4 regions of the Streptomyces sp. SudanB182_2057 genome follow, and region 2 is predicted to be linked to each of the others. Evidence: riboswitches for the same ligand, from Rfam matches in the RefSeq annotation. Region 2 holds a riboswitch; each other region holds the start of a gene.

Region 1 (4,764 bases), 860 kb from region 2:
CCGGCGCACCAGGCCGTCCCGCTCCAGCCGGTTCACCACGTACGTCAGCCGGCTGCGGGTGATCTTCAGTGCCTCGGCGAGGTCGGTCATGCGCAGCCGCCGGCCGGGGGCGTCGGAGAGGCCGGCCAGCACCGAGTAGAACAGGTGCGGCATGCCGCCCGCCTGCTGGAGCTGCCGGTCGACCGCGTCCTCCAGGAGGCGGGCGGCGGCGATGTAGGCGCGCCAGGCGCGCTGCTCCTCGGGCGTGAGCCAGCGGGTCGTCATGCCGCCAGTGTAGGTTTGTTTAAAACTTGAACCAAGCCGCCCGCGGCCCAGCCCGGTCCGTCCGCCCCACAGGAAAGAGCGCCGATGCCCCTGCCGTACGTGCTGCTGTCCGCCGCCGTCTCCCTCGACGGCTACCTGGACGACACCGGCCCCGAGCGGCTCCTGCTGTCCGGCCCGGCCGACTTCGACCGGGTCGACGGGGTACGGGCCTCGGCCGACGCGCTCCTGGTCGGCGCCGGCACGATCCGCGCCGACAACCCCCGCCTGCTGGTCAACTCGGCCGAGCGGCGCGCGGCCCGGCGCGCGGCGGGCCGCCCGGAGTACCCGCTGAAGGTCACCGTCACCGGCTCCGGCGACCTCGACCCGGCGGCGCGCTTCTGGCACACCGGCGGCGACAAGCTCGTCTACACCACCGACCAGGGCGCCGTACGGGCCACGCGCCTCCTCGGGGACACCGCCGATGTCGTCCCGCTCGGCCCCGTCGTGGACTGGCGGGCGCTGCTGGAGCACCTGCACGACGTGCGCGGTGTGCGGCGGCTGATGGCCGAGGGCGGCGGCACGGTCCACACCCAGCTGCTCCGGCAGGGTCTGGCCGACGAACTCCAGCTGGTCCTCGCCCCGCTGTTCGTCGGCGATCCGGCGGCCCCGCGGCTGTTCGGTCCGGGCCCCTACCAGGGCGGACGCCTGCGCCTGCTGGAGACCCGACGGATCGAGGACGTCGTCCTCATGCGGTACGCGCCCACGGCTCCCGGCTCCGGTGCGGACGCCGTCGCCGCCGACCGCCACTGGCTGCGCACCGCCTGCGAACTGGCGGCCCTGTGCCCGCCCTCCCGGACGGCGTTCAGCGTGGGCGCGGTCGTGGTCGCCGCCGACGGCACGGAACTGGCCCGGGGCCACTCGCGGGAGGGCGGCGACCCGGTGGTGCACGCGGAGGAGGCGGCGCTGGCGAAGACCGACCCGGCCGACCCGCGGCTGTCCGGCGCCACGGTCTACTCCAGCCTGGAGCCGTGTGCCCGCCGTGCGTCCCGGCCGGCGCCCTGCGCCGAGCTGATCCTGCGGGCCGGGGTGCGCCGGGTGGTCACCGCCTGGCGGGAGCCGGACACGTTCGTCGAGGCGGCCGACGGGACGGGCGTGCTGAGGGCGGCGGGGGCGCGGGTCGTCGTACTGCCGGAGCTGGAGGAGCTGGCGAAGGCGCCGAACGCCCATCTGCCGGGCTGAGCACCGCCCTGGGTGCGGATACACCCAGGGCCCGGAATCCTTGGGATTCCGGGCCCTGGGCCTTCAGTAGCGGGGACAGGATTTGAACCTGCGACCTCTGGGTTATGAGCCCAGCGAGCTACCGAGCTGCTCCACCCCGCGTCGTTGTGACTCCAGTGTACGCCATGTGCGGGATGCTTCGCACATCGGTTTCCGTGGGCCCCTCGGCGGGCCTCTCCGGGGGGCTCTCCGAGGGGCCCACCGGAGAGGCTCACCAGAGGGGTCACGCAAGGTGACCGGGTGAGCGCGCACGCATAACAACTGAGACACCATCAAAATCGCGAGTGACTGCTGACCGCGTCTGAGTGCCGGTCAAATTGCCCGATCTGACGGGATAGTTGCTGATAACTCCACCGGTGAAAACGTTAATGATCAAGGGGACCGGCTTGGAAAGTGACTGTCAGGTCTATTAACGTTCGATAACGCAGCGCGGTCGTCCCAGCCGTCACAAGAGGCGGCTCCGTGCGCACGCGCCGAATCCCGCGAGGGAACCGGGGAACCACCACCTTGGGGTGAATCACGCGGATACCGCCGTGCACTCACGCGAGTCCACGACCGGTATACGCGCGTAGGAGACCTTCCTGCTCCGAACCCGTCAGCTAACCCGGTAGGCGGAGGAAGGAAAGGAGTACGCCCGCGTGGCGTCCAACCGGCCTGGCCCCGAAGCCCCGTCCATACCGGCACAGCGCGAGTCCGAACCCGAGACCTTCGGCTACGGCGCCTACCGCGCCGACGAGGGCCCGTGGGAGGAGTGGAACCCCACCGAGGAATCCGTCGCCCCGGTCCGCGGCCGGCACCGGGTCGCCAAGCAGCGCGGCGGCTTCGCGCGCAGCTCCACCGTCCTCGGCGTCGGCGTCATGGCCGCGGTCGGCGCGGGCGGCATGGCCAGCGCCAACACCGGCAAGCCGCCGGTCTCCATCTCCATGCCGGACCTGCCCTCGGTCGGCTCCCTCTTCCAGGACGGCTCCGGCGACGACCGGCCCGCCGAGGCGGCCGCCACCACCGCGCTCGCCACCGTCGCCGTGGCCTCCGACGCGGGCCAGGACAGCGCCGACGCGGGCGAGGTGCTGCGCAACCGGATCATGGCGCAGGCCGAGCAGCAGCAGGGCCAGGCCGACAGCAGGGCCGCCGCGGCCGCGCTCGCCGCCGCCGAGAAGCAGACCGCCGAGGCCGCCGCCCAGGCCGAGCAGGAGGCCGCCGCCAAGGCCGCCGCCGCCAAGGAGAAGGCGGAGGCCGAGGCCGAGAAGGCCGCGGCCGAGGCGAAGCGGGCGGCCGAGGAGAAGCGGCTGGCCGAGCTCGCCAAGCAGTACGCGCTGCCCACCTCCTCGTACACGATCACCTCGACGTTCGGGCAGGCCGGCTCGATGTGGTCCTCCGGCCACCACACCGGTCTGGACTTCGCCGCCCCCACCGGCACCCTGATCAAGGCCGTGCACAGCGGCACGATCACCGAGGCGGGCTGGGCCGGCGCCTACGGCTACCGCACCATCCTGACCCTGGACGACGGCACCGAGCTGTGGTTCTGCCACCAGTCCTCGATCAACGTCACGGCCGGCCAGAAGGTCTCCACCGGCGAGGTCATCGGCCGCGTCGGCGCCACCGGCAACGTGACCGGCCCGCACCTGCACCTGGAGATCCACCCCGGCGGCGCGCCCACCGGCATCGACCCGATGGCGTGGCTGCGCGACAAGGGCCTCACCCCCTGACGGTCCCTTTCCGGAAGCCCGGAGACGAACCCTTCCCCGGAGACCGGGAAAATCGGCGCCGGCGGCGGGATGCGATCGGCCCCCGCCGGCGTTGACATGGCGTATGACGTCACTTCGTAAACTCGGCTCCTCCGACCTCGAGGTCTTCCCGCTCTCCCTGGGCGGCAACGTGTTCGGCTGGACGGCCGACGAGCAGACCTCCTTCGCCGTCCTCGACGCCTACGCCGCGGCGGGCGGCAACTTCATCGACACCGCGGACGTGTACTCGGCCTGGGTCGAGGGCAACAAGGGCGGCGAGTCCGAGACCGTCCTCGGCGCCTGGCTCAAGGCCCGCGGCAACCGCTCGGACGTGGTCATCGCGACGAAGGTCAGCCAGCACCCCGAGTTCCAGGGCCTGTCCGCCGCGAACATCAAGGCCGCCGCCGACGCCTCGCTGCGCCGCCTGGGCACCGACTACATCGACCTCTACTACACCCACTTCGACCAGCCCGAGGTGCCGGTCGAGGAGATCATCGGCGCGCTGGACGAACTGGTGAAGGCCGGCAAGGTCCGGCACATCGCCGCCTCCAACATCGCCGCCGAGCGCCTGCGCGCGTCCCTGGAGTTCTCCGACCGCGAGGGCCTGGCCCGCTACGTCGCCGTCCAGCCGCACTACAACCTGGTCTCCCGCGACACCTACGAGGGCCCGCTCCAGGAACTCGTGGCCGCCGAGGGCCTGGCCGCCGTCCCGTACTTCGCGCTCGCCTCGGGCTTCCTGACCGGCAAGTACCGGCCCGGCGCGACGGTGGACAGCGCCCGCGCCGACCGGGTGCAGGAGTACGTGGCCTCCGAGCGCGGCCGGAAGGTGCTGGCCGCCCTGGACGAGGTCGCCGCCGCCCACGAGGCCCCGGTCGCCACGGTCGCCCTGGCCTGGCTGGCCGCCCAGCCGACGGTCACCGCCCCGATCGCCTCCGCCCGCACGCCCGAGCAGCTTCCGGCGCTGCTCGGCGTGGCGGCGCTGAAGCTGACGGACGCGGAGGTCGCGAAGCTGACGGAGGCCTCGGCCTAGAAGGACGGCCGTACGGCACCCGGCGGTCAGGTCCGGTACGGGTTGTAGGGGGAGTACGTCACCGCCGGGTATCCGTACGCCGCCGCCGGCCGGTACACCGGGGCCGGGGCGGCGGCCCGGCTCGCGTACTCCAGCGCCGGCCGGGCCACGTGCCGGCGCTGCCACAGCTCCGTCAGCAGCTCCCGTTCCCGTGCGGTGAAGTCCGCCCCGGCCTTGCCCGCGCGCCCGCGCCGGCGCAGGAAGGCGAGCGAGGTGGCGTACCCCCCGTAGCGGGCCACCTCCCGGGCGGCCGGGCGGCCGTGGTGGTGCCGGGCGTAGTCCCGGGCCATCCGGCGCGCCCGCATCGACCCGAGCGCGAACGGCTCGCCCGGCCCCAGCCACCCGGCCAGCACGTACGCCGGAAGTTCCGCCCGCACGGCGCGCAGCTCCCGCTGCCGGGTCCAGACCGCGAGCCAGGTCACCAGCCCGAACACGGGCACCATGAAGCCG
Region 2 (4,764 bases):
CAGGCCGCCGAGGTCGGGCAGGCCGAGGTCGGTGGTGATCTTCACGGTGCCGGACAGCTGCCGCACGTCCGACTCGGTCATCTTGTCGATGAGCTGCTGCGCGGTGATCTTCGGCAGGTCGGGGTCGCCGGATTCGGCGAGCGCCGGGACGAGCCCGATCGTGGCCGCCGCCACCCCCGCCACCGCGACGGGAACGGCGTACCGGGCGGCCTTGCGCCGGCCGGAACGCGGGGCCCCGTCCCGCTCGGCCCCCTCGTGCGCGGCGCCCACTGTGTCGCCGGATTCGTACGGTGCCATGTGTGCCTTACCTCCGTCGTCGGCGGCGGCTGTTCTCACGCTGGTCAACCCTGAGCCGCCATTCTCACCCGAATCGATGAGTTGTGGTGATGCGTGCGGTTTCCATATGACCAAATTCGCCGTGAGGAAGCGTCAGCCCTCGGAGGCAACTGCGCCTACGCCTGCGGTATGACACCCGACGCCCCTGTCCCCCCGCGACCCGTAGGGGTCGTGAGGAAGGCCGCCCCCATGCGAGGGACGCGGGATCCGGCCACGGGAGGCACACCGGCACCAGGCTCCGGCGGGACCGTGCGGGAATCCGTCAGGGGTCGTACGGTCGTACGTCGGTTCCGTACGACCGTCCAGTCGTACGCCGGCCGGGGCGGTGGGGCGGTCGTCCCAGGTGGGGCGGTCGGCCGGGCGGGCCGGGCCGGGTCAGCCGGCGCGGTGGACCACCGCGTCGCACAGTTCCACCAGCGCGGCCTTGGCGTCGCACTCCGGCAGCGGGGCCAGCGCGGCCCGCGCCTCCTCCGCGTACCGGACCGTGTCCCGGCGGGCCTGCTCCAGCGCGGGGTGGGCGCGCAGCGCGGCCAGCGCGCGGGCGTGCCGGGTGTCGTCGCTGAGGTCGGAGTCCAGCAGTTCGCACAGGGCGATGTCCTCGGCCAGCCCGAGCCGGGCGGCCCGCTCGCGCAGCCGGAGCACCGGCAGTGTCGGGATGCCCTCGCGCAGGTCGGTGCCCGGGGTCTTGCCGGACTCGTGGGAGTCGGAGGCGATGTCCAGGACGTCGTCCGCCAGCTGGAAGGCGACGCCGAGCCGTTCGCCGTACTGGGTGAGCACGTCCACGACCCGCTCGCCGGCGCCGGACATCATCGCGCCGAACCGGCAGGACACCGCCACCAGGGAGCCGGTCTTGCCGGCCAGCACGTCCAGGTAGTGCTCGACCGGGTCGCGGCCGTCCGACGGGCCCGCGGTCTCCAGGATCTGCCCGGTGACCAGCCGTTCGAACGCCAGGGCCTGCACCCGGACCGCCTCCGGACCGAGGTCGGCGAGGATCTGGGAGGCGCGGGCGAAGAGGAAGTCGCCGGTGAGGACCGCGACGGAGTTGCCCCAGCGGGTGTTGGCGCTGTCCACCCCGCGCCGTACGGCCGCCTCGTCCATGACGTCGTCGTGGTACAGCGTGGCCAGGTGGGTGAGCTCCACGACCACGGCCGACGGCACGACGCCCGGCGCGTACGGGTCGCCGAACTGGGCGGCGAGCATCACGAGCAGTGGCCGGAATCGTTTGCCGCCGGCCCGCACGAGGTGCTGCGCGGCCTCGGTGATGAACGGGACCTCGCTCTTGGTGGCATCGAGCAAGCCTTCCTCGACAGCCGCCAATCCGGCCTGGACATCGGCTTCGAGAGCCTGGTCCCGCACGCTCAGCCCGAACGGCCCGACGACGGTCACGAGGGGTCTCCTGTCTGCTGGTGTCTGCTGGCGATTACACGGTTTGTCGATAGGTCGCTGCCATCACTCAAGTCAGCGTATCCGGTCCTGTTTCGATCACCGATAGCGCCCACCGGTCCAGCCTGGGTGGTATCGGATCATGACCGGCATGGTTTTGCTCACACGGTAATAAAGGGACATATATCGACTTAACGGTAATCCGGATACCGTGTCGCAACCTCTCCACACCTTCCTCACCTCACTTCTCCCCGGCCGGCCCCTGTGGCAACGAAGCGCGCCACACACCGGGTTCCACCACGACTCGGACTTCAGGCCCGAATCCCCCTAATCCCTCATGTCCGATTTGAATTCTTTTGCTATTTCGTGAATTGGGTCACTCGGCCGACTCGTCCGCGCCACCCGGCACTCCGCCCGCCACCCTTGCCCCGACCGCGAGTTGAGGATGTGCGACCGCAAAGGATCAGGCACCCCATACGATGTCGATCAAGGTCAAATCGCACGTTGTATGAATCCGGTACTTGTTCCCGACATGTGCTCTCGCATACGTTCCGGGCCGTCGGGCGGACGCCGAATCCTGCCGCCGCCCGCGTAACCCATTCACGAACTCATTCGTACGGCAGGAGCGGGGGACCCAGGTAAGTCGCCGCGCCGGACGGCATCCGCCGCACCGGAACGGCTCGGGGTGAAGCCGTGCCTCCTTCCGGGCACGGCCGGGCACCTCCCCGCCCGAACCCGACAGCTCACCTCGCAGGCGCCGGAGAGGAACATTCGATGCCTGCTGCCGCTCGGCTCCGCCGTACCCGGACCACCCGCCACGCCCGCTCCCTCGCCGCCGCCTGCGCCGCCGCCCTCGCCCTGCCGCTCATCGGCGCGACCGGCGCGTCCGCCGCCACCGCCGCGGCCCCGACGGTGGGCACCACCCCCGCCGGATACCCGGACAACCTCGACGGCTGGATCCGCGAATCGCTCGCGATCATGGCCGAGAAGAAGATCCCGGGCACCTACAACGGCATCCACCGCAACATCATCCGCGAGTCCTCCGGCAACCCGGCGGCCATCAACCTCTGGGACTCCAACGCGGCCAAGGGCATCCCGTCCAAGGGCCTGCTCCAGGTCATCGACCCCACCTTCAACGCGTACCACGTCGACGGGACGTCCTTCGACATCTACGACCCGGTCGCGAACATCACCGCCGCCTGCAACTACGCGGCGGACCGGTACGGGTCGATCGACAACGTCTTCGGCGCCTACTGACCGGCCCGGCCGCCCAGCTCTTCCCCCGGTCAGGCGGCCGGGAACAGTCTTTCGAGGACGACGGCCACGCCGTCGTCCTCGTTCGACACCGTGACCTCGTCGGCCACCGCCTTCAGCTCGGGGTGCGCGCCGGCCATGGCGACACCGCGCGCCGCCCAGCGGAACATGGGGATGTCGTTGGGCATGTCGCCGAAGGCCAGAGCCCGTTCGGGACCGACCCCCAGCCGCTCGGCGGCCAGCGCCAGACCGGTCGCCTTCGTCACCCCGCTCGGCTGGAGCTCCACGGTGCCCGGCCCCGACATCGTGACGGTCGCCAGCGAGCCCACCGCCGAGCGCGCCACCGCCGCCAACTCGTCGTCGGACAGCTCGGCGTGCCGCAGCAGCACCTTGCTGATGGGCTCGGCCCACAGCTCGGCGCGCCGGCCGACCCGCACCGCGGGCAGCGTCGGGTGCGGCATCCGGTAGCCGGGCTCGATGAGCGTGCGCCCGTCCTCGCCGTCCTGGTCGACCGCCGCGTACACCTGCCCCACCTCCGCCTCGACCTTGCCGAGCGCGGTCTCCGCCAGCTCCCGGTCCAGCCGGACCGACCACAGCAGCCGGCCGGCCCGGGCGTCGTAGACCTGCGCTCCCTGCCCGCACACCGCCAGCCCGGTGCAGCCGAGGCGCGCGAGCAGGGACCGTACCCGCGGCGCCGGGCGGCCGGTGACCACCAGGTGCCGGGCCCCGGCCCGCGCCACCCGCGCGAGCGCGGCGAGCGACCGGTCGGAGACGGTGTCGTCGCCGCGCAGCAGTGTTCCGTCCAGGTCAGTGGCGATGAGGGCATATGCCGGGGTGGATGCCATGCCCAGAGAATACGGACCCCGGGCCCCGCCGACTCCTCCTCTGTTCCCCCCTGTCGCCGTACCGCCCGCCCCCAACTGCCGTCCGCGGACGGCTCGGTGACGAAAACCCGCCGCACTGTCGTGGGCCCGTGCGAGCACTCTTTCGAGCAAGCCCCGGGACACGAAGACCACTGCCCATGACACGCGTGTCGGCCGTAACGTGTGGCCCGACCACATGGAACGCTTCGCCATGCATGGCACGGATGAGAGTGAGGCAGCACCCATGCCCCCCTTCGACGTCCCCGAGGGCGACCCCTTCGGCCCGCACAACCTCCCCTATGGCGTGTTCTCGCCCACCGGCAGCACGGAGCGGAGGATCGGCGTCCGGCTCGGGAACCACGTCCTCGACGCGGGCGCCACGGCGGCGGCGGTCGGCTCGCCCCACCAGGCGCTGCTCGCCGCCCCCACCCTCAACCCGCTGCTGGCCGCCGGCCGCGCCACCTGGTCGGAGATACGGCGCGCCGTCACCTCCTGGGTCACCGACCCGGCGCACCGCCCGACCGTCGAGCCGCTGTTCCACCCCCTGGACGAGGTGACCCTGCACCTGCCCTTCGACGTGGCGGACTACGTCGACTTCTACGCCTCGGAACACCACGCCCGCAACGTCGGCCGTATCTTCCGCCCGGACGCCGAGGACAGCCTCACCCCCAACTGGAAGCACCTCCCGATCGGTTACCACGGCCGCGCCGGCACGGTCGTCGTCTCCGGCACGGACGTCGTACGGCCCGCCGGGCAGCGCAAGGGCCCCACCGGCCCGGCACCCGTCTTCGGCCCGTCGATCCGGCTGGACATCGAGGCCGAGGTCGGCTTCGTGGTGGGCGTGCCGTCGCGGCAGGGCCGCCCGGTGGCGCTCGGCGACTTCCGCGAGCACGTCTTCGGGCTGTGCCTGCTCAACGACTGGTCCGCG
Region 3 (4,764 bases), 1.3 Mb from region 2:
ACGCGGCCGACCTCGCGCTGACCATCCTCGGCGGCGGCGAGTCCTCCCGCCTGTACAACCGCCTGGTGCGCCGCGACCGCACGGCCGTCGCCGCCGGCTTCGGCCTGCTGCGCCTGGCCGGCGCGCCCTCCATGGGCTGGCTGGACGTGAAGACCTCCGGTGACGTCGAGGTGCCGGTCATCGAGACCGCCATCGACGAGGAGCTGGCCCGGTTCGCGGAGGAGGGGCCCACCCCCGAGGAGATGGAGCGCGCCCAGGCCCAGCTGGAGCGCGAGTGGCTGGACCGGCTCGGCACGGTCGCCGGTCGCGCCGACGAACTGTGCCGGTACGCCGTCCTGTTCGGCGACCCGCAGCTCGCCCTGACCGCCGTGAATCGCGTCCTCGAGGTGACCCCCGAGGAGGTCCAGGAAGTCGCCAAGGCGCGTCTGCGGCCCGACAACCGCGCGGTGCTGGTCTACGAACCGAAGTCCCCGGAGGCCGCCCCCGACGCCGATGTCCCGGAGGACCCGGAGCAGGAAGCGACCGTAGAGGCGGGCCGCGACGAGACCGAGAACGAGGAGACGGCCAAGTGACCGAGCTCGCCACCATGGAGTTCCACCCCCAGCCGCGGCCCGGCGAGGCCAAGCCCTGGGCGTTCCCGGCCCCCGAGCGCACCGCGCTCGGCAACGGCCTGACCGTGCTGCGCTGCCACCGCCCCGGCCAGCAGGTCGTCGCCGTCGAGGTGCTGCTGGACGCGCCGCTGGACGCCGAGCCGGCCGGCCTGGACGGCGTCGCCACGATCATGGCGCGCGCCTTCTCCGAGGGCACCGACCAGCACTCCGCCGAGGAGTTCGCCGCCGAGCTGGAGCGCGCGGGCGCCACCCTGGACGCGCACGCCGACCACCCCGGCGTCCGGCTCAGCCTGGAGGTCCCGGTCTCCCGCCTGGCCAAGGGCCTCGGCCTGCTCGCCGACGCGCTGCGCGCGCCCGCCTTCGCCCCGAGCGAGGTCGAGCGCCTCGTCCGCAACCGCCTGGACGAGATCCCGCACGAGCTGGCCAACCCCTCCCGCCGGGCCGCCAAGGAGCTCTCCAAGGAGCTGTTCCCGGCGGCCTCGCGCATGTCCCGGCCGCGCCAGGGCACCGAGGAGACCGTCGAGAAGATCGACGCGGCGGCCGTACGCGCCTTCTACGACCGCCATGTGCGGCCCGCCACGGCCACCCTGGTCGTCGTCGGCGACCTGACCGGCACCGACCTGGACGCGCTGCTCGGCGACACCCTGGGCGCCTGGACCGGCACCCCCGGCGAGCCGCGGCCGGTGCCGCCGGTGACGGCCGACGACACCGGGCGCGTGGTGATCGTGGACCGGCCCGGCGCCGTCCAGACGCAGCTGCTCATCGGCCGGGTCGGCCCCGACCGGCACGACCGCGTGTGGCCCGCCCAGGTGCTCGGCACCTACTGCCTCGGCGGCACCCTCACCTCCCGCCTGGACCGCGTCCTGCGCGAGGAGAAGGGCTACACCTACGGCGTGCGCTCCTTCGGGCAGGTCCTCAGGTCCGCGCCGGACGGCACGGGCGCGGCGATGCTCGCCATCAGCGGCTCCGTGGACACGCCGAACACCGGCCCGGCGCTGGACGACCTGTGGAAGGTGCTGCGCACCGTCGCGGCGGAGGGCCTGACCGACGCCGAGCGGGACGTCGCGTGCAGAACCTCGTCGGCGTGGCGCCGCTGAAGTACGAGACCGCGGCGGCCGTCGCGAGCACGCTGGCCGACCAGGTCGAGCAGCACCTGCCCGACGACTTCCAGGCGACGCTGTACCGTCAGCTGGCCGCCACGGGCACCGTGGAGGCCACCGCGGCCGTCGTGAACGCCTTCCCGGTGGACCGCCTGGTGACCGTCCTCGTCGGCGACGCCTCCCAGATCAAGGCGCCGGTCGAGGCGCTCGGCATCGGTGAGGTGACCGTGGTGCCGGCCGAGTAGCGGCCCGGCGCATCCGGCGCACGCGCGCGTGGGGCCCTGACGGCTTACGAGCCGTCAGGGCCCCACGCTGTTCCACTCGGGCCCTCAGATGCCCGTTTTGGGGCGGAGGTTGCCTGTCTGACCTGTGGGATGCGCTACAAAACCCCGGATCCGTTTGAGGATCGAAAGCGGGCCGCCGTAGCGTCGTCCGGGCTGTTCGTCAGGCAGTGCGCCGCACCCGCGGCACCGGACAGTCATCGCCGAGTCCCCGTACGGCGCGAGCCAGGGGAGCCGGGGACCCACCGTCCCTGGGGTGAATCGGGCGCCCGCGAGGGGGCTCGTAGGAGACCTTCCTGCTCCGAACCCGTCAGCTAACCCGGTAGGCGAGAGGGAAGGAAAGGACCAGCCACTTCATGGCGTTCATGTGCGCCACCGGGAAGCACCGCAAGCCCGGCCGGGTCAAGCGCACCACCGCTCAGGCGGCCGGCGTCGCGGCCCTGACCACCACCGGTGTCATCGGCACCCTCGCCGCCTCCCCGGCGCTCGCCGCCGACAACCCCGTGGACCAGACCGGCCTCACGCCGGTCCTCGCCGCCACCGAGGACGTCGCCGCGCAGATCGACGCGCAGGCCACCGCCCAGCAGCAGGCCGCCGACCGCAAGGCCGCCGAGGAGGCCGCGGCGAAGGCGGCCGCCGAGCGGGCCGAGGAGGAGCGGGTCCGCGCCGCGCGCGAGGCCGAGCGCCGCCGGCTGAACACCTTCGTCGCCCCCGTCGCGCACTCCTACGTCTCCACGGCCTACCAGGCCTCCAGCTCCCTGTGGTCCTCCGGTTCGCACACCGGCATCGACTTCCACGCGGCCAGCGGCTCCACGGTGCACGCGGTGGGCGCCGGCACGGTCGTCGCCACCGGCTGGGGCGGCGCCTACGGCAACCAGGTCGTGATCCGGATGGCCGACGGCATGTACACGCAGTACGGGCACCTGTCCTCCATCGGCGTCACAGTGGGCCAGCAGGTCGAGCCGGGCCAGCAGATCGGCCTGTCCGGCGCCACGGGCAACGTCACCGGCCCGCACCTCCACTTCGAGGCGCGCACGTCGCCCGAGTACGGCTCGGACATCGACCCCGTCGCCTACCTCCGCGGGCACGGCGTCCGGATCTGACGCCCGCGCGTTTCCGACGGCCCCGGCTCACCCGAGCCGGGGCTTTCGCCGTTTTTCACGCCGTCCGCCGGACTCGTTGTCCAAAAAATATCCATGGATTACCGCCCCCCGTCGGAAATTCCGGCCCGCTGGAATAGAGTCACGGTATACGCGTCCATCGTCGGCGTTTCACGGGGATTAAGGCGGAGGTCGGTCATGCGTATTCCGGCGCACTCGGTGTGCACCGCTGTCCGGGACGACATCGTCGCGGGTGTCTACGAGCGCGGCAGCCGGCTCACCGAGGAAGTCCTGGCCCGCCGCTACGGCGTCTCGCGCGTCCCCGTCCGCGAGGCGCTGCGCACGCTGGAGGCCGAGGGTTTCGTGGTGACGCGCCGGCACGCGGGCGCGTGCGTGGCCGAGCCGACCGAGCGGGAGGCCGCCGACGTGCTGGAGATGCGGACGCTGCTGGAGCCGCTGGGCGCCGCGCGGGCCGCCCAGCGGCGCACGGAGGCCCATCTGAAGGTGCTGCGCGGCCTGGTCCGGCTGGGCCAGGAGCGGGCCAGGAAGGGCAACAGCGAGGATCTGCGCGCGCTCGGCGGCTGGTTCCACGAGACGCTTGCCCAGGCCTGCGGCAGCCCCTCGCTGACCTCGATGCTGACCCAGCTGCGGCACAAGATCGCCTGGATGTACGCGGTGGAGCCGCCGGTGAGCCCGGTGGAGTCCTGGGCGGAGCACGGCGCGATCGTGGACGCGGTGGCGCGCGGGGACGGCGAACGCGCGCGGGCGCTGACGGCACTGCACGCCGAACGCGCGACGGGCGCGCACCGGCTGCGCCTTCCCGGCGCGGAGCGTGTGAGGACTTCGCAACATGCCGTAAACATGTCGGGTCCGCGGCATTAACACGGGCGCCGTATACAAAGAAGGGTAATTCGGCGGCGGGTGTTTTCCGCTGCCCTTTTCCGCTTCCGTCAATTTCATGTCCCGCGTGTGCCGGGCGACCGGGCGAACACCCGAGAAGAAATCCGCCGACGGAACCGGCGCGACCCTGGAACCGGCGGCGGAAACGCGGAAGCCGCGCCGCCCGATACGGACGGCGCGGCTTCCCGGTCCCGCTCAGACGGTCTCGGGCAGTTCCTCCAGGCCCTCGGAGACCAGCTTGGCCAGACGGTCCAGGGCGGCGTCGGCGCCCTCGGCGTCGGAGGCGAGGACGATCTCCTCGCCACCCTGGGCGCCCAGGCCCAGGACGGCCAGCATCGAGGCCGCGTTGACGGGGTTGCCCCCGGCCTTGGCGATCGTCACCGGGACGCCTGTGGCCGTGGCGGCTCGGACGAAGAGAGAAGCGGGGCGGGCGTGGAGGCCCTCGGCCCAGCCGACGTTGACGCGGCGCTCAGCCATGTGTTGCTGCCCTTCAGTGCTCAGGGTTGTCTAGACCAGTTTCCCATACCGTGAAGCGTGCCCGGAGCGGGCCGGCGAGGACCGCCCCGGCGCGACCCCGGACCGCGGCCTCGGTCCGGCGTCGCCCCCATAGACTGCCTCGCGCCGTTGTCGTACGCGACCCTTACGCTGGGGCCCATGCACACCTCGGCGGACCGGCAGGACCGGCACCAGTACCCCGCCCACTGGGAGGCGGACGTGGTGCTGCGCGACGGCGGCACCGCGCGCGTCAGGCCCATCACCGTCGACGACGCCG
Region 4 (4,764 bases), 1.3 Mb from region 2:
CGCTCGGAGCGGGCCGGGGCGCCGGTCTTGATCTGGCCGCAGTTGGTGGCGACGGCCAGGTCGGCGATGGTGACGTCCTCGGTCTCGCCGGAGCGGTGGGACATCATGCACTTGAAGCCGTTGCGCTGGGCCAGCTCGACGGCGTCCAGGGTCTCGGTGAGCGAGCCGATCTGGTTGACCTTGACCAGCAGGGCGTTGGCGGCGCCCTCCTCGATGCCCTTGGCCAGGCGCTCCGGGTTGGTGACGAACAGGTCGTCGCCGACCAGCTGCACCTTGTCGCCGAGCTTGGCGGTGATGGTCTTCCAGCCCTCCCAGTCGTCCTCGAAGAGCGGGTCCTCGATGGAGACCAGCGGGTACGCCGCGACCAGCTCGGCGTAGTACTCGGTCATCTCGGCGGCGGTGCGGTTCTTGCCCTCGAAGAGGTACGAACCGTCCTTGTAGAACTCGGACGCGGCGACGTCGAGCGCCAGGGCGATCTGCTCGCCGGGGGTGTAGCCGGCCTCCTTGATCGCCTCCAGGATGAGGTCGAGGGCCTCACGGTTGGAGCCGAGGTTCGGGGCGAAGCCGCCCTCGTCGCCGAGGCCGGTGGACAGGCCCTTGTTCTTCAGGACCTTCTTCAGGGTGTGGTAGACCTCGGTGCCCCAGCGCAGGGCCTCGGAGAAGGACTCCGCGCCGATCGGGGCGATCATGAACTCCTGGATGTCCACGTTGGAGTCGGCGTGCGAGCCGCCGTTCAGGATGTTCATCATCGGCACCGGCAGCAGGTGCGCGTTCGGGCCGCCCAGGTAGCGGAAGAGCGGCAGGTCGCTGGCCTCGGAGGCGGCGTGGGCGACGGCGAGCGAGACGCCGAGGATGGCGTTGGCGCCGAGGGAGCCCTTGTTGTCGGTGGCGTCCAGGTCGAACATGGCCTGGTCGATCAGCCGCTGCTCGGTGGCGTCGTAGCCGACCAGCTCGGGGCCGATCTGCTCGATGACGGCGAGGACGGCCTTCTCGACGCCCTTGCCCTGGTAGCGGTTCGGGTCACCGTCGCGCAGCTCGATGGCCTCGAAGGCGCCGGTCGAGGCGCCGGACGGCACGGCGGCACGACCCGTGCTGCCGTCGTCGAGGCCGACCTCGACCTCGACCGTGGGGTTGCCTCGGGAGTCCAGGATTTCCCGGGCTACGACGACGTCGATGGACGGCACGAGCATCTCCTTCTTGGATGTGACGCTGGAAGTGCGGGGCTGGTGTGCCTTGCGACTAGAGCCTAACCGTCCCGGGCCGCTCGGCTGTCGACCGACCGCCCCGTGGACAGGGCGACGGTACCTTTTGTTTCTGCGCGAAACAAAGGGGTCGGGTCAATTCCGGACCGGAGGCGCCGGGCCGGACACGGAAAACCCCGCCCCGGCGCGTACGGGGGAACACGCGCCGGGGCGGGGAGCCCTTGGGGGACGGGGGTGACCCGCACGGGCCTTGGGGGGCCGCCTGGTTGTGCGGGCTGGGGGCCCGGGGGGTGTACGGGCCTTGGGGGCCGTGGATGTACGAGGCCCGGGGGCCTTGCGTACGAGGCCCGGGGGCTTGGTCGTACGGGGCCCGGGGGCCTTGGGGTCGTACGGGGCCCGGGAGGGAACCCGGGGCCCGCCGGGATGTGCGGGCCGTGGGGTCCCCCCGGGGGGGGGCTTACTTCAGGTGGAGCTGCTGGCCCGGGTAGATGAGGTCGGCGTCCTGGACGATGTCCTTGTTCAGCTCGAACAGCTTCTGCCAGCCGCCCGCGACCTTGTGCTCCGCGGCGATGGTGCTGAGCGTGTCGCCCTCGACGACCTTGTACTCGCCGTCACCCTTCTTGACCTTCTTGCCGGTCGGGGTGGTGACGGTCTTGCTCGCGCCGCCGGTGCTCTTGCCCGCGCTCGTGCTCGTGCTCTTGCTCGTGGAGGCGGCCAGGCGCTCCGCGGAGCGGGAGGCGGCCTGCTGGTCGGCGGAGCGGGTGGAGGTGCCCGAGTCCTGGGTGGACGGGGCGGACGGCGCCGGGGCGGAGCCGTTGTACGGGGTACTCGACAGACCCGTGCCGCAGACCGGCCAGGCGCCCTTGCCCTGGGAGGCGAGGACCTTCTCGGCGACGGCGATCTGCTGCGCCTTGCCGGCCTGGTCGGCGGTGGCGGCGTACTGCGTGCCGCCGTACGCGGCCCAGGTGGAGGCGGAGAACTGCAGACCGCCGTAGTAGCCGTTGCCGGTGTTGATGGACCAGTTGCCGCCGGACTCGCACTGGGCGACCGCGTCCCACTGGGAGGCGGTGGCGGCGGAGGCGTTGCCGGCCGCCATCAGCGGGGCGGCGACGGCGGCGCCGGTGACACCGGCGAGCGTGACGGCGCGAACGGCCTTGGACGGACGACGGTGCTTGCCCTTGCCGGAAAACAGCATGGATCGATTCCCCTCACCGACGCCTGCGAGGTGAGCTGTCGGGTTCGGGCCGGTTGAGTTGCCCGGCCGCGTACGACGCTTTCGCGTGACGCGGCTTCACCCCCAGCCGGTCCCAGCCTCAACTGCTGGGCCCGGCACTTACCTTGGGTCCCCCGCTCCTGCCTACGGCGCTTGACGCGACGACTGTTCCCGGGCGACCGCCGGCAGGATTCGGCGTGGCGGAAGCCGGGGCTCGCGGTGACGAGCGGCCTCGACCGTAGGCAGGTGATCGCCGGAATTTCAAAGACGATCAGGGCTTCTGAGACTCATCCCACACTTTCGCCAAACCGGACATTCAGGCGGTAAGCGGGGCGCCAAGTCCCGCTACTCCGCGTCCGTTTCGCCCTGAACATTCAGGGTCTGACCGGCGGTGATGTGGTTCGGGTCGGCACCGATGGCCTTCTTGTTGCCGGCGTACAGCGCGTGCCACCCGCCGTCGACGTCAAGGGAGTCGGCGATGGAGGACAGCGAGTCGCCCTGGCGGACTGTGTAGGTGTCCGGTTCGCGGGAGGCGTGACGGCCGGAGGAGGTGTCGTTCTGACCGTTTGTCAGGGTTTCGTCCGCGCTCGGGCCCCGGTGGCGTCCGCCGGTGCCGACGGCGCCGGTGTCGACCAGGCTCCAAGACCCGGCCGCCTGCTGCGGGTTGTCCACGGTCCCGGCGTCCGGGGTGGCCGTCGGGGAGCCGCCGGGGTACTGGGGGTGGCCGGTGCCGGGCGTGGGGGACGTGTCCGGCCCGGTGGTGCCGGTCCCGGCGGACCCGGGGGTCTCGCCCGCGCCCTCGCCCGCCGCCTTGCCCGCATCTTCACCAGTGGCCTTGCCCGCGCCCTTGTCACCCTTGTCGGCCTTGTCGCCCTTGTCCTGCTTGGTGGGCGGCGTGCCGGTCGGGTCGGAGGAGTGGCCGGACCCCGGGTCGGCGGTGGAGCCGGTGGAGTCCGTGGAACCCGTAGAGCCCGTGGTAGGCGACGCGTCCGGCCGGTCGGACGGGTCGGAGGTTCCGGGAGCCTTGGACGTACCGGAGTCGCCGGCCGATCCGGACGCGTCCGTCGAACCGCCGGTGCCGCCGGAGTCGCCGACGCCCGTGTCGACGTCCATGGACCCCGAGTTCCGCGTCAGGCCGGAGAGCAGGGCGCAGGTGGCCCAGGGGGCGGTGCCCCGGTCAGCCAGGATCTTCTCGGCGACGGCGATCTGCTGCTGGCGGCTGGCCTGGTCGGGGCTGGCCGCGTACCGGCCGCCGCCGTACTTGTCCCAGTCGTCCTGCGAGATCTGCAGGCCGCCGTAGTACCCGGTCCCGTTGTCCGCGCTCCAGGAGCCGCCGCTCTCGCACTCGGCCACCTTGTCCCACGTGGTGCCGTCGGCCGCGTTGGCGCTCGCCGCGCCGAGGAGCGGGATGGCGATGGCGGAGCCGGTCACTCCGGCCGCGACGAGGAGGGCCGGAGCCTGGCGGGGGCGACGGTGTCGACCGTTCCCGGAGAGCATGCAGAAGCCTTTCGAGCGACAGCAGGACCGGCGCGGCGGTTGGAGCCGCTCGCCGCGCTGATGGGTGAACGTATCGGCAGACGATCACTTGTCACAAGTTCATGCCGCACAGATCACGTGAAGATCACAGAGTTGAGAAAGTGTCACCTTTGTCTGGAGGGACTGTGTTCAGGCGGGCGGTGTGAACTCCACCGGCAGCGTGCGCAGGCCCCGCATGATGAGCCCGCCGCGCCAGCGCAGGTCGGCCGGATCGGCGGCGAGCCGCAGGTCGGGCAGGCGGGTGAACAGGGTGGCCAGCGCGGTCTGGCCCTCCAGCCGGGCGAGCGGGGCGCCCAGGCAGTAGTGGATGCCGTGGCCGTACCCGAGGTGCTGGTTGTCGCGGCGGCCGAGGTCCAGCACGTCCGGGTCGGCGAACCGCTCCGGGTCCCGGTCGGCGGCGGCGAGGACGACGAGCACCGGGTCGCCCGGCGCTATGTCCTGCCCGCCGATGGTCAGCGGCTCGGTGGCGAACCGCCAGGTGGCCAGCTCCACCGGACCGTCGTAGCGCAGGAGTTCCTCGACGCCCGTCTCCAGCAGGTCCCGTTCGCCGCGGGTCAGGGAGTCCTGGAACCGGGTGCGCTGGCCGGGGTGGGTGAGCAGGGCGTAGGTGCCGTTGCCGATGAGGTTGACGGTCGTCTCGAAGCCGGCGAACAGCAGGATGAAGGCCATCGCGGCGGCCTCGTTCTCGGTGAGGTGCTCGCCGTGGTCGGAGGCGCGGATCAGGCCGGAGATCAGGTCCTCGCCGGGCGCGGGCGTGGCGGACAGCGCCTCGCGCTTCTTGTGGATCAGCTCGGCGAGATAGCCGCGCATCTT

The links. Region 2 has a riboswitch for cyclic di-AMP ahead of ACSURM_RS15645 (transglycosylase SLT domain-containing protein). Riboswitches for the same ligand answer to the same signal wherever they lie in the genome.
Region 1: it holds a riboswitch for cyclic di-AMP, as region 2 does, so the genes downstream of both, ACSURM_RS19665 (M23 family metallopeptidase) here and ACSURM_RS15645 (transglycosylase SLT domain-containing protein) in region 2, are expected to answer to the same signal.
Region 3: it holds a riboswitch for cyclic di-AMP, as region 2 does, so the genes downstream of both, ACSURM_RS10015 (M23 family metallopeptidase) here and ACSURM_RS15645 (transglycosylase SLT domain-containing protein) in region 2, are expected to answer to the same signal.
Region 4: it holds a riboswitch for cyclic di-AMP, as region 2 does, so the genes downstream of both, ACSURM_RS21855 (transglycosylase family protein) here and ACSURM_RS15645 (transglycosylase SLT domain-containing protein) in region 2, are expected to answer to the same signal.

Annotation. Positions count from the first base shown of each region.
Region 1 is NZ_OZ186798.1:4,490,960-4,495,723, forward strand. It holds gene ACSURM_RS19650 (MarR family winged helix-turn-helix transcriptional regulator) at 1-264, opposite strand, end outside; gene ACSURM_RS19655 (dihydrofolate reductase family protein) at 349-1,482, shown strand; tRNA gene ACSURM_RS19660 (tRNA-Met) at 1,550-1,623, opposite strand; cyclic di-AMP (ydaO/yuaA leader) riboswitch at 1,983-2,150, shown strand; gene ACSURM_RS19665 (M23 family metallopeptidase) at 2,160-3,227, shown strand; gene ACSURM_RS19670 (aldo/keto reductase) at 3,331-4,275, shown strand; gene ACSURM_RS19675 (PrsW family intramembrane metalloprotease) at 4,302-4,764, opposite strand, start outside.
Region 2 is NZ_OZ186798.1:3,632,668-3,637,431, forward strand. It holds gene ACSURM_RS15635 (LolA family protein) at 1-297, opposite strand, end outside; gene ACSURM_RS15640 (polyprenyl synthetase family protein) at 712-1,722, opposite strand; cyclic di-AMP (ydaO/yuaA leader) riboswitch at 2,311-2,491, shown strand; gene ACSURM_RS15645 (transglycosylase SLT domain-containing protein) at 2,494-2,976, shown strand; gene ACSURM_RS15650 (HAD family hydrolase) at 3,006-3,818, opposite strand; gene fahA (fumarylacetoacetase) at 4,081-4,764, shown strand, end outside.
Region 3 is NZ_OZ186798.1:2,364,060-2,368,823, reverse strand. It holds gene ACSURM_RS10025 (M16 family metallopeptidase) at 1-572, shown strand, start outside; partial or broken gene ACSURM_RS10020 (M16 family metallopeptidase) at 569-1,956, shown strand; cyclic di-AMP (ydaO/yuaA leader) riboswitch at 2,184-2,336, shown strand; gene ACSURM_RS10015 (M23 family metallopeptidase) at 2,349-3,095, shown strand; gene ACSURM_RS10010 (GntR family transcriptional regulator) at 3,291-3,974, shown strand; gene ACSURM_RS10005 (HPr family phosphocarrier protein) at 4,188-4,469, opposite strand; gene ACSURM_RS10000 (bifunctional acetate--CoA ligase family protein/GNAT family N-acetyltransferase) at 4,647-4,764, shown strand, end outside.
Region 4 is NZ_OZ186798.1:4,958,288-4,963,051, reverse strand. It holds gene eno (phosphopyruvate hydratase) at 1-1,184, opposite strand, end outside; gene ACSURM_RS21855 (transglycosylase family protein) at 1,660-2,397, opposite strand; cyclic di-AMP (ydaO/yuaA leader) riboswitch at 2,403-2,577, opposite strand; gene ACSURM_RS21850 (transglycosylase family protein) at 2,761-3,912, opposite strand; gene ACSURM_RS21845 (cytochrome P450 family protein) at 4,081-4,764, opposite strand, start outside.